Regions from separate parts of the Paenibacillus sp. J31P190 genome, predicted to be linked through region 3. Evidence: a T-box and tRNA genes for the amino acid it is inferred to sense, from the RefSeq annotation. Region 3 holds a T-box; the other regions hold tRNA genes.
What was found. The T-box of region 3 lies ahead of AC58U0_RS35070 (arginine--tRNA ligase). A T-box ahead of a tRNA ligase gene usually reads a tRNA of that ligase, here a tRNA-Arg.
Positions count from the first base shown of each region.

Region 1: it encodes a tRNA-Arg, which carries the amino acid that the T-box ahead of AC58U0_RS35070 (arginine--tRNA ligase) is inferred to sense. The anticodon was not compared.
Region 2: it encodes a tRNA-Arg, which carries the amino acid that the T-box ahead of AC58U0_RS35070 (arginine--tRNA ligase) is inferred to sense. The anticodon was not compared.

Region 1 is NZ_JCAUAS010000052.1:29-4,409, forward strand. Features, by position in the region: rRNA gene rrf (5S ribosomal RNA) at 1-113, shown strand, start outside; tRNA gene AC58U0_RS36430 (tRNA-Ile) at 168-244, shown strand; tRNA gene AC58U0_RS36435 (tRNA-Ala) at 261-336, shown strand; tRNA gene AC58U0_RS36440 (tRNA-Asn) at 340-415, shown strand; tRNA gene AC58U0_RS36445 (tRNA-Ser) at 421-508, shown strand; tRNA gene AC58U0_RS36450 (tRNA-Met) at 536-609, shown strand; tRNA gene AC58U0_RS36455 (tRNA-Ser) at 621-709, shown strand; tRNA gene AC58U0_RS36460 (tRNA-Glu) at 731-805, shown strand; tRNA gene AC58U0_RS36465 (tRNA-Val) at 829-904, shown strand; tRNA gene AC58U0_RS36470 (tRNA-Met) at 929-1,005, shown strand; tRNA gene AC58U0_RS36475 (tRNA-Asp) at 1,037-1,113, shown strand; tRNA gene AC58U0_RS36480 (tRNA-Thr) at 1,128-1,203, shown strand; tRNA gene AC58U0_RS36485 (tRNA-Tyr) at 1,244-1,325, shown strand; tRNA gene AC58U0_RS36490 (tRNA-Gln) at 1,337-1,408, shown strand; tRNA gene AC58U0_RS36495 (tRNA-Lys) at 1,419-1,491, shown strand; tRNA gene AC58U0_RS36500 (tRNA-Leu) at 1,512-1,591, shown strand; tRNA gene AC58U0_RS36505 (tRNA-Gly) at 1,630-1,704, shown strand; tRNA gene AC58U0_RS36510 (tRNA-Arg) at 1,714-1,790, shown strand; tRNA gene AC58U0_RS36515 (tRNA-Pro) at 1,813-1,886, shown strand; tRNA gene AC58U0_RS36520 (tRNA-Gly) at 1,894-1,964, shown strand; gene AC58U0_RS36525 (hypothetical protein) at 2,192-2,419, shown strand; gene ade (adenine deaminase) at 2,631-4,381, shown strand, end outside.
Region 2 is NZ_JCAUAS010000001.1:820,637-825,017, forward strand. Features, by position in the region: gene ppc (phosphoenolpyruvate carboxylase) at 1-1,799, opposite strand, end outside; tRNA gene AC58U0_RS03445 (tRNA-Gly) at 2,259-2,329, opposite strand; tRNA gene AC58U0_RS03450 (tRNA-Pro) at 2,337-2,410, opposite strand; tRNA gene AC58U0_RS03455 (tRNA-Arg) at 2,433-2,509, opposite strand; tRNA gene AC58U0_RS03460 (tRNA-Gly) at 2,519-2,593, opposite strand; tRNA gene AC58U0_RS03465 (tRNA-Leu) at 2,633-2,712, opposite strand; tRNA gene AC58U0_RS03470 (tRNA-Lys) at 2,733-2,805, opposite strand; tRNA gene AC58U0_RS03475 (tRNA-Gln) at 2,816-2,887, opposite strand; tRNA gene AC58U0_RS03480 (tRNA-Thr) at 2,897-2,969, opposite strand; tRNA gene AC58U0_RS03485 (tRNA-Val) at 2,982-3,057, opposite strand; tRNA gene AC58U0_RS03490 (tRNA-Glu) at 3,081-3,155, opposite strand; tRNA gene AC58U0_RS03495 (tRNA-Thr) at 3,172-3,247, opposite strand; tRNA gene AC58U0_RS03500 (tRNA-Asn) at 3,250-3,325, opposite strand; rRNA gene rrf (5S ribosomal RNA) at 3,331-3,447, opposite strand; partial or broken rRNA gene AC58U0_RS03510 (23S ribosomal RNA) at 3,581-4,381, opposite strand, start outside.
Region 3 is NZ_JCAUAS010000040.1:19,407-23,787, reverse strand. Features, by position in the region: gene AC58U0_RS35070 (arginine--tRNA ligase) at 1-1,685, opposite strand, end outside; T-box leader at 1,765-1,984, opposite strand; gene AC58U0_RS35065 (EamA family transporter) at 2,033-2,899, opposite strand; gene AC58U0_RS35060 (GDYXXLXY domain-containing protein) at 2,957-4,381, opposite strand, start outside.

The DNA.
Region 1 (4,381 bases), on a different contig from region 3:
GTGATGATGGCGGAGGGGACCCACGCGTTCCCATCTCGAACACGACCGTTAAGCCCTCCAGCGTCGATGGTACTTGAACCGCAAGGTTCTGGGAGAGTAGAACGTTGCCAAGCAGAATACCCCTAGTGGGTATTTTTTTTGCCACCCCGTAAACTGTTTACACATTAGGGCCCTTAGCTCAGCTGGTTAGAGCGCACCCCTGATAAGGGTGAGGTCGGTGGTTCGAGTCCACTAGGGCCCACCATTTAATTAAAATTTATGGGGCCATAGCTCAGCTGGGAGAGCGCCTGCCTTGCAAGCAGGAGGTCAGCGGTTCGATCCCGCTTGGCTCCACCATATTCCCTGATAGCTCAGTTGGTAGAGCACTCGACTGTTAATCGAGTTGTCACAGGTTCGAGTCCTGTTCGGGGAGCCATTTTTGGAGAAGTGTCCGAGCGGCCGAAGGAGCACGATTGGAAATCGTGTAGGCGTCACAAGCGTCTCGAGGGTTCGAATCCCTCCTTCTCCGTTTCTTTAGATAAAGGAAAGACAATATGGCGGCGTAGCTCAGCTGGCTAGAGCGTACGGTTCATACCCGTAAGGTCGGGGGTTCGAGCCCCTCTGCCGCTACTAGATAAATTGGAGAGATACCCAAGTGGCTATAAGGGGACCCTCTGCTAAGGGGTTAGACTGCGTAAGTGGTGCGAGGGTTCGAATCCCTCTCTCTCCGTCGGTAAATTTTTTTGAGTTTGGCCCGTTGGTCAAGTGGTTAAGACACCTCCCTTTCACGGAGGTAACAGGGGTTCGAGTCCCCTACGGGTCACCATCTATTTTCTAGTTTTATCCCTTGGAGGCTTAGCTCAGCTGGGAGAGCATCTGCCTTACAAGCAGAGGGTCGGCGGTTCGATCCCGTCAGCCTCCACCATATTTTGTATCATGCTTTCCATGTCGCGGGGTGGAGCAGCCCGGTAGCTCGTCGGGCTCATAACCCGAAGGCCGCAGGTTCAAATCCTGCCCCCGCAACCAAACTCTTTCTGAGAGTTGTTTTATATAGTGTGGAGCTGTGGTGTAGTGGCCCAACATGCCTGCCTGTCACGCAGGAGACCGCGGGTTCGAATCCCGTCAGCTCCGCCATTTTTTCAAAATATGCCGTTGTAGCTCAACTGGTAGAGCAACTGACTTGTAATCAGTAGGTTGGGGGTTCAAGTCCTCTCGACGGCACCACAATTCCCAAAAAAAGTGGAGCAAAGCTTGTTTTAAATGTGGAGGCTTAGTGAAGTGGCTAAACACGGCAGACTGTAAATCTGCTCTCTTCGAGTTCGGTGGTTCGAATCCATCAGCCTCCATTCCAAACCATTGGGGATTAGCCAAGCGGTAAGGCAACGGACTTTGACTCCGTCATGCCAAGGTTCAAATCCTTGATCCCCAGTTCTTCACTTGAGTCATTAGCTCAGTTGGTAGAGCACCTGACTTTTAATCAGGGTGTCGTAGGTTCGAATCCTACATGACTCACTTTGCCTTATTTACAGCATGCGCGTATGGCGGAATTGGCAGACGCACTAGACTTAGGATCTAGCGGGTGACCGTGGGGGTTCAAGTCCCTCTACGCGCATCAAATCCTCAGCAGTATTCAACTCCTGAGGTACCTATGCGGAAGTGGCTCAGCGGTAGAGCATCGCCTTGCCAAGGCGAGGGTCGCGGGTTCGATCCCCGTCTTCCGCTCCATTTTAATAAGCGCCCTTAGCTCAGCTGGATAGAGTATTTGACTACGAATCAAAAGGTCGGGAGTTCGAATCTCTCAGGGCGCGCCATTTTTCATATGTTATACCTTATCGGGACGTAGCTCAGCTTGGTAGAGCACCTGCTTTGGGAGCAGGGGGTCGCATGTTCAAATCGTGTCGTCCCGATAGACACGCGGGCGTAGTTTAATGGTAGAACTTCAGCCTTCCAAGCTGATCGCGCGGGTTCGATTCCCGCCGCCCGCTTCATAGAAAAAGATCACCTTCGGGTGGTCTTTTTTCGTTTGAGCGGGAAAGGAAGAGAAGCCGTAGGGGTTCGACCGTCCGTGAAGACATCATCGAATATACCCAAGTAGGACGCGCGTCCAAATATACCACTAGCCGCTTCCGTAGGAAGCAATTTAAATAAGTATTTGGAGTATTCCCGCCGCCCGCTTCACAGAAAAAGATCATCTTCGGGTGGTCTTTTTTCTGTGAACGGGAACTGGAAGAGAAGCCGTATGGGTTCGACCGTCCGTGAAGACATCATCGAATATACCCAAGTAGGACGCGCGTCCAAATATACCACTAGCCGCTGCCGTAGGAAGCAATTTAAATCAGTATTTGGTGTATTCCCGCCGCCCACTTCACAGAAAAAGATCACCTTCGGGTGGTCTTTTTTCGTTTGTACAGGAAAGAAAGTCCGCGAATTCAAATTGTAATTTGGAGTATTTCCATCACATAATTTAATAAAAAGAAATGGGGAATCCTCTGTTGTAGCATGCAACCCTTGAGAAAAACCTTTTTCATGGTAAATTTAATGTGGAAGTGATACAAATAATGCATATGAATCCAATATTCAAAGGGAGGTGACGCATGTCACCGAACTGGAATAGGTCAATGAATTTAAATACAATAAGGAGTACAAAATCCATGACTCTAAATAAAAGAACTCTAAATAAAAGAAATAAGCTAGTTGATGTGAGCAGAACGCTAGCAAAGGTTGCAATAGGCGAAGCTTTTGCCGATGTAGTCATTAAGAATGGAACACTCGTCAATGTTTATTCTGGAGAATTAATTGAGCATATGGATGTTGCTGTTGCGGCTGGGAGAATAGCGTATGTAGGGAACGCAGACCATATCATTGGGGCTCAAACGGTCGTTATCGATGCCACAGGGAAGTATATGTCTCCAGGATTTTTAGATGGTCATATGCATGTTGAAAGCACGATGCTTTCCGTCACCGAGTTTGCCAAAGCGGCATTAGCCAAAGGAACAACGGGGATTTTTATGGACCCTCATGAAATTGCCAATGTATTTGGAACAGAAGGTGTAAGGCTGATGCACGAAGAGGGGCAGCAGCTGCCTCTCAAAGTATTCACGACCTTCCCATCCTGCGTACCAGCGACTAACGGCTTGGAAGATGCAGGTGCAAGCTTAGAGGTGATCGATATTAAAGAGGGACTGCAGTGGGACAATGTGGTCGGACTAGGCGAAGTTATGAATTTCCCAGGTGTCGTTTATGGTGATCCGAAAATGTGCGGGGAGATTGAAGAAACGATCAAGAGTGGTAAAACTGTCACAGGACATTTTCCAAGTGATGATGATCGTATGCTGCAAGCGTATATAGCATCCGGCGTGACATCTGATCATGAAACCGTAACTAGGGAACAAGGTCTCCATAAAGTCCGCATGGGCATGCACCTTATGATTCGTGAAGGCTCAGCCTGGCATGATGTCAAAGAGGTCATTAAGGTGGTAACGGAAGATAAGGTCAACACAGCCAATATTTCGCTCGTCACGGATGACGTAAATCCGCAAACCTTGGTGGAGAAGGGGCATCTCAATCATGTGGTACGCCGCGCGATCGAAGAGGGTGTGGATCCTGTAACCGCGATTCAAATGGTAACGATTAATGTGGCGCGTTATTTTAAAATGGAGCAAGATTTGGGCAGCATCACTCCTGGTAAATGTGCTGACATTTTATTAATAGACGATTTAAAGAAGGTCGAGCCTTCGACCGTTATTACCGATGGTCAGGTTGTTTTTGATAATGGAAAGCTTACGGTTGATTTCCCTGAATACGTCTATCCCGAGCACATCCGTAATTCCATGAACGTTAAACGGGAACTTACAGCTGAGGACTTCAAGCTTGTAAGTCGCAGTAATCAGGATAAGACGAAGGTTAATGTTATTAACATTATTGAAAACAGTGCAAGAACAGAGAAAATGACAGCAATGCTGGGTGTTGAGCAAGGCATCATCCAACCAGATGCAGAGCAGGATATCATCCGCCTCGCCTGTATCGAGCGGCACCGTGGAACGGGTCAAATTTCACTTGGTTTTACGCATGGTTTTCAACTGAAGGCAGGTGCGGTAGCGTCTACAGTGGCGCATGACAGTCACAATCTAATTGTTATGGGGATCAATGAGCAGGATATGGCTTTGGCAGCTAATGAGCTTGTCAAAATGGGAGGCGGTATGATCGTTGTAGAGAACGGTAAAGTGCTGGCTCAAGTACCAATGACCATCGCAGGCCTCATGTCAGATAAATCATTACTTGAAGTCGTTAGAGAGGTTGTAGAGCTCGAAAAAGCGTGGAAACAAATTGGCTGCCCGCTGAACGCTCCGTTTATGACATTCTCATTAATTGCTTTACCTGTTATTCCAGAAATTCGGATTTC
Region 2 (4,381 bases), on a different contig from region 3:
AGCGCCATGCGTAGCTCCCAGTTTGCTGTAATCACACCGCCGTCTTTATTGCTGTCTGAATAGCCCAGCATAATCTCATGGAGCTGTGTCACAGGGTCAAGGCTAGCTTTGTAAGCAGGGATCGCTAACAACGTGCTCATAATGCCAGGAGCCGCATGCAGGTCATCAATCGTCTCAAAAAGAGGTACTGACTGAAGCGTACTCGTCACGCTGCCATCGCTCTCTTTGCGATATAATCCAGCTTCTTTCGCAAAAACAACAACCTCCAACAGGTCACTTGCGCCTTGCGTCATACTGATGAGATAACTGCTGATACAGTTGCGACCAAATTCCTTCTGAGCTTTGCCTACAGTACGATAAACATCCAGGCATTCCTTTGTACCCTCAGAGTAATCCAAATACGTAGATGTAATCGGTCTTGGATCATTCAGTACATCCGTTAAGAGACTGATTTTCTCCTCTTCCGATAGCTTACTATAATCACTCGTGATGCCCATCTTCGCCAAAACCTCAGTCATCGCATTCTCATGCTCTTTACTGTGCTGTCTGATATCCAGAGCAGCCAAGTGGAAGCCGAATAGCTCAACCTGACGAATAAGCTTTTTAATATATTTGTCAGCTACATAGTCAGCAAAATGCATCCTCAAGCTAGCCTCGATGATTTTCAAATCACTAATAAATTCTTCTGGACTGTTGTATTTCTGGTTTGTAGGAACATTCGGATTGCCAGTGTTATGAACCTTCTCAATCATATAAGTCGTCTTGATGCGATATGGTTCTTTCTCATTACGCCAAACATCCTGTATATTCCCCATAGCTTCACGGTCGCATTGAATAGATTCAATTAGATCGTCGCTAACGTTCACAATACTTTTACTGAAGCTCATATTTTCAAGGGTTTTTTTGAGAACTTCTTCATACTTCTGCAAAGCCAATTGACGATGCAAACCTAATGTTTCCCAAGTCACATTTGCTCTTACGGATGGGTTACCGTCACGGTCTCCACCAATCCATGAACCGAATTTTAAGAAGGAAGGCACATGCCATGAGTCTTGTGGGTAATACTTGTTTAAACAGCGCTCAAGCTCATGATAGATCTCTGGAAGTACATCAAACAAAGTTTCGTCAAAAAAATACATACCATTACGAACTTCATCGATAACCGTTGGTTTCCGATCACGAAGCTCGTCCGTTTGCCAAAGATTAAGAACCTCTCCAAGCAGCTTCTCACGCAATTGCTCACGCTCACGATAAGTCAGCATAGGATTATCGAGTTTCATCATATCTTCCGAAATACGCAGATTAATATCAAGCACAGCTCTACGCATGGCTTCGGTTGGATGTGCCGTCATGACTAGTTCCAATGAGATAGCTTTAAGAATTTCTTGAACCTCTGCATATGGAATATGATTATTCTTTAACTCTTGCACAATACTCTCTATGGAGCCTGGCTGCACGGATTCACCAGAGGAACGCTCGTAATCTCTTTTACGACGGATCCGATGGTTCTGCTCAGCAATATTAACAAGTTGGAAGTAAATAGCGAATGCACGAATCACTTGATGACGAATCTCCGGATCCAAGGAGGAGATCGTTTTCTTGAATTCATCATATATCTCGATTACATAGTGTGCTCTTAAAGACTTACTCATCTCACGAATTCTCTCGACAACATCAAGCAGATCATTGCCGCCTTGATGAACCAGAACTTCACCTAGTATGTGGCCCAAGAAGCGTACATCCCTGCGCAGCAGGTTATTCGTTGCTTGCTTCTGAAGGACAATATCATTCTCTAACATAACTCTCCACCTCATCTATTCACTATGTTGCATTAATGCTTCTCTCTACAAAAGCTAGATGCTATAAAAACTCATTTCAGAATATTTTACCACAATCCGCCCTCTGCACATAGTATTAAAATAAAAAAAAGCCACGCCTGGACGTGGTAATTTATGTATTGCGTCTTTTGCAGCCTATATAATTTAACGAACAATTGAAACCAAGTGGGTTCTCCTCTTTTCCCATCAAACAGAAAAAGACCACCCGAAGGTGATCTTTTTCTGTAAAGCGGGCGGCGGGAATACTCCAAATACTTTATTTGAAATGCTTCCTATGGAAGCTACTAGCGGTATATTTGGACGCGCGTCCTACTTGGGTATATTCGATGGTGCCTTCACGGACGGTCGTCGAACCCATCTGAGTTCTCTTCCCTCCACTTCAAACGAAAAAGATCACCCGGAGGTGATCTTTTTCTGTGAAGCGGGCGGCGGGAATCGAACCCGCGCGATCAGCTTGGAAGGCTGAAGTTCTACCATTAAACTACGCCCGCGTGTCTATCGGGACGACACGATTTGAACATGCGACCCCCTGCTCCCAAAGCAGGTGCTCTACCAAGCTGAGCTACGTCCCGATAAGGTATAACATATGAAAAATGGCGCGCCCTGAGAGATTCGAACTCCCGACCTTTTGATTCGTAGTCAAATACTCTATCCAGCTGAGCTAAGGGCGCTTATTAAAATGGAGCGGAAGACGGGGATCGAACCCGCGACCCTCGCCTTGGCAAGGCGATGCTCTACCGCTGAGCCACTTCCGCATGAGTACCTCAGGAGTATGAATACTGCTGAGGATTTGATGCGCGTAGAGGGACTTGAACCCCCACGGTCACCCGCTAGATCCTAAGTCTAGTGCGTCTGCCAATTCCGCCATACGCGCATGCTGTAAATAAGGCAAAGTGAGTCATGTAGGATTCGAACCTACGACACCCTGATTAAAAGTCAGGTGCTCTACCAACTGAGCTAATGACTCAAGTGAAGAACTGGGGATCAAGGATTTGAACCTTGGCATGACGGAGTCAAAGTCCGTTGCCTTACCGCTTGGCTAATCCCCATCGAAGACATGCCGTCGAGAGGACTTGAACCCCCAACCTACTGATTACAAGTCAGTTGCTCTACCAGTTGAGCTACAACGGCGTAAGAAGTTAATGGTGGAGGCTGACGGGATCGAACCGCCGACCCTCTGCTTGTAAGGCAGATGCTCTCCCAGCTGAGCTAAGCCTCCATGGGATGAAACTAGAAAATAGATGGTGACCCGTAGGGGACTCGAACCCCTGTTACCTCCGTGAAAGGGAGGTGTCTTAACCACTTGACCAACGGGCCTTACTAATAAAATTACTGGAGCTTCCAACCGGAATCGAACCGGTGACCTCATCCTTACCATGGATGCACTCTACCGACTGAGCTATGGAAGCAATGGCTCCCCGAACAGGACTCGAACCTGTGACAACTCGATTAACAGTCGAGTGCTCTACCAACTGAGCTATCAGGGAAAACTGCTTGGCAACGTTCTACTCTCCCAGAACCCTGCGGTTCAAGTACCATCGACGCTGGAGGGCTTAACGGTCGTGTTCGAGATGGGAACGCGTGGGTCCCCTCCGCCATCATCACCAAACAGTCAAAGCGTGGTTTGCGCCTTGAAAACTAGATACGAAACTTGCGTAGAGTTAGGATTGCTTAGGTTTTCTGGGCCCCAATCAAGTATTCGGAATTCGCTACAAAGCTTATCTTCACTTGGTTGGGATTGTTTGGTTAAGCCCTCGACCGATTAGTATTCGTCAGCTGCATGCATTGCTGCACTTCCACCTCGAACCTATCAACCTCGTCGTCTACAAGGGGTCTTACATACTGGGAAATCTCATCTTGAGGGGGGCTTCGCGCTTAGATGCTTTCAGCGCTTATCCCCTCCGTACATAGCTACCCAGCGATGCCTCTGGCGAGACAACTGGTACACCAGCGGTACGTCCATCCCGGTCCTCTCGTACTAAGGACAGCTCCTCTCAAATTTCCTACGCCCGCGACAGATAGGGACCGAACTGTCTCACGACGTTCTGAACCCAGCTCGCGTACCGCTTTAATGGGCGAACAGCCCAACCCTTGGGACCTACTTCAGCCCCAGGATGCGATGAGCCGACATCGAGGTGCCAAACCTCCCCGTCGATGTGGACTCTTGGGGGAGATAAGCCTGTTATCCCCAGGGTAGCTTTTATCCGTTGAGCGATGGCCCTTCCATTCGGTACCACCGGATCACTAAGTCCGACTTTCGTCCCTGCTCGACTTGTAGGTCTCGCAGTCAAGCTCCCTTATGCCTTTGCACTCTGCGAATGATTTCCAACCATTCTGAGGGAACCTTTAAACGCCTCCGTTACATTTTAGGAGGCGACCGCCCCAGTCAAACTGCCCACCTGACACTGTCCCCATACCGGATTACGGTACCAGGTTAGAACTCCGATACGATCAGGGTGGTATCCCAACGATGCCTCCACCCAAGCTGGCGCTCAGGCTTCAAAGGCTCCCACCTATCCTGTACAGATCGTACCAAAGTCCAA
Region 3 (4,381 bases):
GCAGTTTCCAGTGTTTCGGGCCAATAGGCGACGTGCCTCAAAAGCTGATATTCCTGTTCTTCCAAAAGAGTCCCATCGAACTTTGCCTCCATCTTATGAAGTCGAGGATCTTTCTTTGCTTTGTCCAAAATACTGTTAGCTCTTGAGTATGCATAAAGCAGGTAGACGCCCGTGTTCCCGGTTATTTCCGTCGCTTGCTCCAAGTCAAAAATAACTTCTGTTTGCAGCTGATATTTCAGCAAATAATAACGGATAGCAGCCGCAGCAATCGATCTGCTGGAAATCCCCGCTTTTCTTGAGCGTTTAGCGTCAATGACTCTCTCCATGCGATCGAGTAGGTCCGCGACTTTAATTCCAATCCCTTGGCGCCCAGACATCGCATAGGAGCTTTTGCCAGCCGAAATATCAATGCCCAGTCCTGCAGCAGTTTCCGGGCTTAAGGAAACGACCCCATAGCTCACGTGTTTAAGCTGACTCGCCTGCTGCTCATAGCCCAGTACTTCTAGAGCTAGCTTAACCATCTCCTGCGGGTATTGCTGACGATAATCAATGACATTTATGACGACATCCGCTTGCCCTATCGATTTCTTTCTGCCCTGGGAAGCTGTGGACCATAGTCCGTCCTCCCATTTTTGATATACAAAATCATTCGACAGCACACCGAATTTCCATAGATGATAGGCTATATCCTTCGCTGTATACGTTAAAATACCATTGGAACGAACTAGCACTTTATCCCCTTGATAATCCGTGCTTTCTCCAACTGAAACAGCTCCTTCTTCTAGGTTCTTCAGTACCCAGCAGCCTGCTAATTTCCCATCCGTCACCTTATGAAACATATCTGTTTGGCTCAGCAGCTCGAAGGTTGTATCCCAAAATCCCGCTCTCACAATACTGCTTTCCCAAACCAGCACATCGTATTTAATACCGAATTGCTTCATTTCTTCCAACTGCTCGCGAACGATCCTTTCCGCCACCAAAGCACCCATCCACGCAAGATTGGAATGCCCGCTCTCTAGCGCATGAAGAACTGTAGAACGCTGCTCTACAAGCTCTGGCTGCACTTTGTAAGCCTGATTCACCTTCGCGTAGGTCTCCCAACAAAAGTCGCCAAATCGATGAAAAGTCTCTTCTGTCTGTGTATGAAGAATGCCCACCACTGTATCTGCTAACTGATTCCCCAGATCATCAATATAGTTATGCACCTCCACGTGATACCCTGCTTGCGAGAGCATGCGGGACAACGTATCACCGATACATGAATTTCTCAAATGGCCAACATGAGCAGCTTTATTCGGGTTGATTGATGTATGTTCGATCAAAATTTTCGTTTTGTTTCTTTGATCAATAAGCTCTTTTGCAGCTCCATATTGACCAGAAGACCAGGTATCCCAACTTATATAAAAGTTCAGAAACCCCGGCGGCACCGCAGCGACTTTGGCAAATAAGCCTTGAACACACCCGTTCTTTTCTATGCGCTGTTGAAGCTCTTGTGCGATTTGCAAAGGAGCTTTACGTACTATTTTTGCTAAAAGCATAGCAACATTCGTGCTGTAATCCCCGTGCTCTGCGTGTGCTGGGTGTTCCGTCAAGATTTTCAGCGTCACAGGTTGTTCTATTCCGTACTCTTGAAATAAAACACCTACATGATACTCGATTTCATTAGTTAAAAGCTGCTGAATCATGGAATACTCCTCCTAATCGGATGATGCGAAGCTAATCATGTTTTTATCGGAAAAACGCAAAAAAGCCCCCGTCTCTACAATAAGAGACGAGAGCTGTTTATTCCCGCGGTACCACTCTAAGTGTTAAACCACTGGTTTAACCACTCCAACGATAACGGCTTATGCCGGATCTCCCTACACGTACTTTCGGAAGACCATTTCCCAGGCCCGCTTCACTCTTGACTTTCGTACCGGTTCCCACCTGCTCCGGCTCGCTGCGACTGTCCGACAAGAATTACTGTCCTGTTCACCAATGTTGCTTATGAAATTAAGAATTTACTGAATATTACAGCAATAATAAGGTGTTGTCAAGATCCAACTAATTTCATCATCATAATGCCAATGAATGCTAAAGCTAAACCGGATTGCTCCATTTTTGAGAATTTGTCCTTCAAAACAAATCGTGTATACAATAAGACTATCAATACATTAAGTGCAACAACGGCGGAAACTAATCCCGTTTTCCCCTGATCGAACGCATGGATAATGAAGATCATGCCTATGACATTTGTAATCCCGACGACCATTCCAATCAGGAAGGTTCTACGTTCTGTCCAACTGGCTGGCGCGGCTTCCTCTCCTTTATCCTTTGCCCTGTCCTTCAACCACCATAATCCGAAACAGCATGTCCCTGTTGCAAACATAAAAAATAGCGTTGGAAACAATGGCGCAGAAACGATGGTTGTCCATTTGCTAGACAAATCATTTCCGGCAAAAAGAAACAAAGCAAGCACTCCCCATCCGGCTCCTTGCAGATTCTTAAGGGTAATATCATTCGAGTAACGAACGAATAAAATACCTACTACGATCACAAGGAAGGCAAAGAATTGCCATAAATTAAGTCGCTCATCCCAAAGTAGAAATGCGACGAAAACCACAACGACCGATGGTAAACCGGTGAGGATGGCAACTAAAGAGGCTTTGCCTACTGCAAAGCCTTTGAACATACTGGCATTGGCTCCAAAGGAGAACAATCCCATTTGAACACCGATCAGAGCTGATACCGTCCACTCTTGCTGTGAAATAAGGGCGCAGCCAATGCTGACGAGCGCCCCCATAAAAAATGTGCCGCAGAGCAGCACATTACGATTCAGCGATTGCTGACTGGTCCAATGATATAGAATGCCTCGCAGCCCAAAGCTGGCAGCCGCAAGTACTGAAAATATAAGCCACATGAGAACACTTCCCCCTTTCTTTTAAGCAAAGATCGGGTAATTTTACCACATTAATCTTTATTCGACAACACTTGGTTGTAACAATAAACGCACAAGGATCGCATCGCCGCCAGCAGAAACTTTCACTTCAGCAAACTTGGCATCCCGTTCAAATACACGGCCTGTTCCTTCCGGAATGAAATAAGTCTCGATCCCGTATTCAATACCCTCATAACCGACTTTGTTTCCATTTATACGAACCTCTCCCGGAGCTAAAGCTTCCCCTTTGGTATATACGCGGCGGTATTCATAAACACCTGTCGCCTGGTTCGGAGCGAGAATGATTGTAATTTTCCCCTTAGAACTTGCCTCATCATTTTTATTTACAAATAGAGGCGGCTCAGATATCGTATAGCGCAAACGCACATAGTCACCTTGAATGAGTGAACGTGGATCAAGCGGTTCAAGCTGCAGCTTAATCAGCTGTCCGTGAGCGAGCAGCCACTCACTTTTACCAATTTGTAAAGACATTGCCATGACTTGAAGCAGAACTAGCAGAGCAATAATCCAGCGGTTCATAGCATATTTAGAATTAGCCTCAACTGGTTCAATCGCTTCAGAACGATGTCTTTTTTCATACCAAACCGTAAAGGCAAGAACCAAAATCCCGATGACCGCGAAGCTAATCGATTTGTGCAGAAGCTTCCAGGCCAAATCGTAATATTTATATACCAGGAAAGCAATCCAGAAGCTCATTGACCAAGCGTAAATCCATTTGATTTGCAGTTGTCTGCTAATGACCAAAGCGAGAACAACGACGATAAAGAACAGCACATTGGCTATATAATACCAAGATGACTCCGCCATAAAGGTTAAGGCAAAAAAAGTTATCAGAAATGAAGGAAAACTGCTGTAAAGTATTGGTTGTCTGACTCCCGTATTTGCTATGACCTGACCACTGGCAAACATAACGAATAATAAGCCGGTAAGTACGGTAAGAACAATAGTACCGCTATCAATCCAATTGAAAAGTACGAAGGAAGCAATAATGACAGCAGCAAGTAAAAAGAATATACGATGTACCAACCCACCAATGTAGATAAAAGCTGCAATCGTAAGCGCCAGAAAAACCAAGAGAATTGGAACATTCTCCGTAAATACAGCCGCTCCTGCTCCAAGCAGCAATCCACTAATGAGTATCGTGTATCGCACTAATGAATTTAGTCTTTTTGCTATGATCATCGCAATGACAGTGACACACCCAAAGCCTATTAGTATATTCTCCGGTTCATTAAATCCTAGTACAACAGTGATAATCCCAATGATCGTCAAGCTTCCCAGAAGTGAACCAATGATGATGACCGAAACGGTGAGGACACGGACGACCCATTTGGTAAAATCTCCTTCCGGCTTTGCTTGATCCGCAGCTTCTAGATCTGAGCGATTTTCCGGTTGCAACTGCTTGGAAGATGGATTCCAAGAACGAATAAAGTTCATGAACTT